2 linked regions of the Ketobacter alkanivorans genome follow. The protein of the gene in region 2 binds, or shares a complex with, the protein of the main gene of each other region. Links are inferred from orthologs where the notes say so. Each region holds a gene or a part of one and is shown on either strand. Other genes may lie near its edges.

What was found. Proteins that work in one complex are often made in the same cells at the same time.
Region 1: the proteins of dsbD (region 2) and Kalk_RS05105 are in contact, whole or in part, in a crystal structure (PDB 1JZD), measured with the Escherichia coli proteins. The link is inferred for Ketobacter alkanivorans from one-to-one orthologs.

Annotation. Positions count from the first base shown.
Region 1 is NZ_CP022684.1:1,206,352-1,209,216, forward strand. The notes cover bases 3-2,858. They hold Kalk_RS05105 (DsbC family protein), read right to left. Parts: upstream 1,887-2,858; coding sequence 1,119-1,886; downstream 3-1,118. Other genes in these bases: alaC (alanine transaminase), read right to left, coding at 3-947; xerD (site-specific tyrosine recombinase XerD), read right to left, coding at 2,026-2,858. In the rest of the region: more of alaC, read right to left, coding at 1-2; more of xerD, read right to left, coding at 2,859-2,865. UniProt on the Escherichia coli protein: Acts as a disulfide isomerase, interacting with incorrectly folded proteins to correct non-native disulfide bonds.
Region 2 is NZ_CP022684.1:3,628,280-3,631,193, forward strand. Bases 10-2,914 are described here. They hold dsbD (protein-disulfide reductase DsbD), read right to left. Parts: upstream 2,446-2,914; coding sequence 574-2,445; downstream 10-573. Other genes in these bases: aroQ (type II 3-dehydroquinate dehydratase), read right to left, coding at 10-398; Kalk_RS15475 (transglutaminase-like cysteine peptidase), read left to right, coding at 2,641-2,914. Also shown: more of aroQ, read right to left, coding at 1-9. UniProt on the Escherichia coli protein: Required to facilitate the formation of correct disulfide bonds in some periplasmic proteins and for the assembly of the periplasmic c-type cytochromes.

The DNA of each region.
Region 1 (2,865 bases), 2.4 Mb from region 2 along the record:
TCTACCTCCCAGCCTATGCCGTTTAGCCCGTCACACAGGACATCTCGACGGCGTTGGTACATCGCGCAAATATCCGCAACGCACTGCTGATCACCTTCCAGGGCAGAGATGGCCGCAACCTGAATGGGCGTAAAGGTGCCATAATCCATATAAGACTTAATGCGAGCCAACGCACCCACCAGGGTGGGATTACCCACACAGAAACCCACTCGCCAGCCGGGCATATTATAACTTTTCGACAAACTAAAAAACTCAACGGCGATATCCTTGGCCCCAGGCACCTGCATAACAGAGGGAGCCTGATAGCCATCAAAGACAATATCGGCGTAGGCCAAGTCATGAACCAGCCAGATTTCGTGCTCCTTGCACACCGCCACCACCTTCTCAAAGAAAGGTAGCTCCACACACTGGGTCGTAGGATTGCCAGGGAAATTCAATACCAGCATCTTGGGCTTGGGCCAACTTTCCCGAATCGCCTTTTGCAATTCTTCAAAAAAGTCCACATCTGGCCCCATGGCGACGTGACGAATATCGGCACCGGCAATAACAAAGCCATAAGGATGAATAGGATAGGAAGGGTTGGGCACCAACACGGTATCCCCGGTGCTCATGGTGGCCAGGGCCAAGTGCGCCAGGCCCTCTTTAGAGCCGATGGTAACGATTGCTTCTTCCACCGGGTCCAGATCCACACCATAGCGGCGCTGATACCAGTCACATATGGCCTTGCGCAAACGCGGTATGCCTTTGGACTGAGAGTAGCGATGGGTGTCGCCCCGCTGCACGGTTTCTACAAGCTTGTTAACAATGTGCTGGGGAGTGGGCTGATCAGGGTTGCCCATACCGAAATCGATAATGTCTTCCCCGCGGGCACGCGCCTGCATCTTCAATTCACCAACGATGTTAAAGACGTAGGGAGGAAGGCGCTTAATTCGGGAAAATTCGGTCACAAAACATCCTAAACCACATGTAAATGGTTACTAACTTCTGGCCTGTAGGCAAGGAGTGTGAACAATACTGATGTGACGGGTAATCGTCAATGGAGGTTATGTAGGGGGTTCTGTTACAGGCCTAAACGAAAAGCCCAGACAGCTGACCTGCCTGGGCCCTTGGGGAATTAGCTATTGTGCTGCTGGCTGCTGGGCGATGGCTTGCTGGATTCCCAACTGATCGGCCAACTGGTCAGCTTTCATATAGCCTCCCAACTGTCGACCATCGGTGGCAAATACGGCAGGGGTGCCGCGCACACCAATGCTATGGCCTAAATTGATTTGATCTTGCAGAGTATTTTGTTCGCAGGTTTTGCCACCAGGGGCAGCGACAGGCTGATTGCTCTTGGCTTGGGTCATGGCAGCACCCCGATCGTCAGAACACCAGATATTGACCATGGTCTGGCCGGCGGGTGATTGCAGGCCATAACGGGGCCAGGCCACGTATTTAACCGTGATTCCCAGGTTATTCATGGCCGTTATCTCTGCATGGAACTTACGACAGTAGCCACAGCTTGTATCGGTAAACACCAGCACCTCGCCCTTTTCTTCGTTGGCTGCCGGGTATACCACCAAATCAGCATCTTTGAGATCGTTGAGGGCGCTCACCCGCTTGTTACTGCGCCAGTTCTCACTGACGTTAACCGTGGCACCGCCGCCGATATTAAGCAGGTCACCGGTAAACACAAACTTGCTGTCGCCGGAAACATACAACAATTCCCCGGCACTGGTTTCAACCTGATAGATTCCACCCACACCGGACTTATCGATGCTGGCAATTTCCACCTGAGGAAACTTGGCGGCAAACGCCCGTTTGATAACATCCTGCTCTGCGGCCGCTTGCAATGACATGGGCAGGGTTAACAGCGCTGCTGCCGCAATCAATATAAATCTGAACATTCCACTCTCTCTGTCTGAGGATTTCCGATAGTGTCTAGCTAGTGGCTACTTACGTATTAGACCCGACACTTCTGCAACATCAGGGTATTAGACCCAACTTCAGACACAAGTTCCACCTCTGAACACTCAAAGCTCGGATTTACCCCCGTGGATGGTGTTTCTGATGCAAGGCCTGCAAGCGATGTTTAGCCACATGAGTATAGATCTGAGTGGTGGATAAATCGCTATGGCCCAGTAACAGCTGCACCACGCGCAGATCGGCTCCGTGATTCAACAGGTGGGTTGCAAATGCATGACGCAGAGTATGCGGAGACACCGAACTGCTGATGCCCGCCACCACCACATAGTGCTTAATGCGATGCCAGAATGTCTGCCGCGTCATCTGATCCCCTCGACTGCTGGGAAACAGCACATCGCTTTCGGGGTTGCGCAATAGCAGGCTGCGCGCCTCTTTTATGTACTTTATAAGCCAGCTGATGGATTCTTCACCCATGGGCACCAGACGCTCCTTGCTGCCTTTACCCATCAAGCGAATCACCCCTTGACGCAAGTTGAGATCATAGGTGGTGAGAGACACCAACTCACTTACCCGCAAGCCGCAGGCATAAAGCAGCTCCAGCATGGCTTTGTCCCGCAGCCCGATGGGCTCAGCCAGATCAGGAGCCGACAACAAGGCCTCTACATCGGCCTCACTGAGTATCTTGGGCAGGGGTTTGCCCAGTTTGGGCATCTCAATGCGCAGGGTGGGATCGGTGTCGGTAATGGATTCCCGCACACAGAATTGATAAAAACCCCGCACAGCAGAGAGAAACCGGGCCGTAGAACGAGCATTGAATTGAAGCGTAAAGCGGTGAGACAGGTAATCGTTCAAAGCCAGATCCGTGGCCTGGGCAAGACAGGGCAAACCGGATTGATCCAGCCACTGCCCATAAGCCAGCAGGTCTCGCCGGTAGGACTCCAGGGAGTTATCGCTCAACCC
Region 2 (2,914 bases):
TAGCCTTGTGGGCCCAAACCGGCGATCACGCCCACGGCGATGTCCGACAGATATGAGTGCTGGCGGAATTCTTCGCGGGCGTGAACATTGGAAAGGTGTACTTCGATAAACGGGATTTTGACTCCCAGCAGGGCGTCACGCAGGGCAATGCTGGTGTGGGTCAGCGCACCGGGGTTGATGATGATGAAATCGGTGCCGTCGGTCATGGCGGCGTGGATGCGCTCGATCAGTTCGTATTCCCGGTTGCTTTGCAGGCAGTCACATTGGTGCCCCAGGGTGCTGGCCACCGTGCACAGGTGCTGCTGGATCTGATCCAGGGTCTGGGTGCCATAGATGCCGGGCTCCCGAGTGCCCAGCAGGTTCAAATTCGGCCCGTTGAGTACCAGCAATTTCGCCATAATGAGGGTGATTCCTGTGGTCTTGCCTGTGTTTTTTTGACTGATTTCGTCCGGATTATAACGAGAGCCAGCAAGAGGTTCCTGTGCTTTGTGGCACTTCTTACAATTGCTTACAAGTTATCTACGGTAGGTTGCATGTTTACCGAAGTTAGCCGGTTTTTCACTCTATAAGTTGTTACTGGATATGATGATCATCCAGGTGTTTCATGAATTGCGGCTTACTTTTATAGGCGTATATGCGGGCATTTTCGAGTTCTTCGCCACTGCTGTTAAAGAACAGAATGGCCGGTGGGCCGGGCAGTTTGTAGCGTTTCAGCAGCTGGCTGTCTTCGGGGTTATTGGTGAGGTCGATCTGCAGCCAGAGGTGATCACTCAGGCGGGCTTGGACGTCGTTCTTGCTGAAGGTTTCATGCTCCATTTCAAAACAGGCGGTGCACCAGTCGGCAAAGTAATCAAGCATCACCGGTTGTTGTCGGGCCTTGGCGCTGGCCAATGCTTGCTCCAGCGCCTGTTCGCTGCGAATGCGCTGAAATGGCAGTTCGGTGCGGGCTTCTATGCTCTGGGGTGAGTTAGCGGGTGCCGTCACAAACTGGGACAGGATGAGAGCAGCGCCACAGATGACAACGGTCAGGCCGATGCCTCGGAACAGTTTGCCTTTGGGGCTGGTAAGGGGATCGAATGCACCCAGATACAGGCCCGCCAGAATAAAGAGGCCGCCCCCGATAACCCAGGCTAATAGGTCGGGCAACAGGTGTTTCACCAGCCACAGCGCCACCGCCAGCAGCATCACGCCGAACAGCCCTTTTACGTTGTCCATCCAGCCACCGGCTTTGGGCAGTATGTTGGCCCCGGTGACGCCGATGGCAATCAGCGGAGTGCCCATGCCGAGCCCTAAGGCCAGTAACGCGCTACCCCCCAGCAGCCAGTCGCCTGACTGGCCTATATACAGCAACGCGCCTGCCAGCGGAGCCGATACGCAGGGTGAGACCACCAGGGCTGACAGAATTCCGATAATGGCGACGCCGATGTACGTGCCGCCTTGTTGTTGCTGGCTGATGTTGTTAAGGCGATTTTGTACTGAGCCGGGCAGTTGCAGTTCGTAGAAGCCAAACATTGAAAACGACAGCACCACAAAGACTGCGGCGAAACTGAACAATACGGTGGGGTTTTGCATAGCAACTTGCAGCTTGGCTCCGGTAACGCCTGCCACCACGCCCAGGGCTGCATAGGTAACTGCCATGCCCAACACATAGGTGATGGACAGCGCAGCGGCTTTGCTGCGGGACAGATCTGTACCTTGGCCGACAATGATGCCGCTGAGGATTGGCACCATGGGCAGTACGCATGGTGTGAAGGTGAGGCCAATGCCGATCAAAAAGAACACACCTAAAATGCTGAGCAAGCCATTTTCGGAGAGGAAGTTTTCCAGGCTCAGGGCATCATCCGAATCCAGATCTGTACTTTTTGAGCTTCCAGCCCCCGCTTCCCCCTGATCGAAGGAGAGTTTTGGCCCTGTTAAGGGTGTTTCAGTCAGGCTAGGGTCGTCCAGATCTGTACTTACTGTCGCGCTGGGTTTGGCAGGGGGGGCTGCCTGCTCGATCAGCGGTTTGTCTGCATTGACATCAATTTGGTACATATTTGTATAGGTCTGCGGGATGTAGCACAGCCCTTTTTCCGCGCAGCCCTGGTAGCGGGCATCGATCTCTATAAAGCCGTCCGGGGCTTCTTTGATCGGTACATATATGTCTACTTGTGAATGAAAAACGATCACGTTGCCAAAGATAGGGTCATCTTTCCATTCACCAGCCTGCTGATACACCGGCTCTCCCAGTACACCGGCGCTGCCATCGGTGGTTTCAAAGCCAAAGCGATGTTTATAGAGGTAATAGCCGTCGGCGATGGTGAAGGTGAAATGCACATGATTCCCGGCTTCTATACCGCTGACCTTGAAGGCCTCATTCACCGGCAGGAATTCTTCTTCGTTGGCGAAGGCCTGAATACTCAGCCAGCTCAGCAGCAGGGCTAACATCAATTTACAGTGGTGCATGTCGGTTTTGCCTAAATTATGTACAGCTAAAGGGTGGTAAGAAAGGGGCTCAGTGTAACGTTAGACGTTTTTACCACCAAAGGGTTTCCTGTGGCGGGGATCTTTCGGGGAATGTGAACAAGGTCATGGGTTAACCAGCAACCAATTCATGCGCTGCTATAGTTAAAGTAACAACAACCAAACACTGAGCGATCCGTGCGCAAGCGAACAAGACCGGCAGTCCTGGTTCTATTATGGGTGGTCTGCTCCGCAGCGATGGCGGGGGTGCTGCCCCTTGAGATCAAGGGCAAAGTACATGATCAATATGGCTCGCTTGGTGTGGAGCGCGTTGAGCGTTGGGAAAAACTGGTGTGGGATATTACCTATCACAACGTTCCCGATCAGCTGCGGGCGGTTAACCAGTTCTTTAATCAACTTAAATTCCGTAGCGACCAAGAGCACTGGCAGCAGGAGGATTACTGGGCCACCC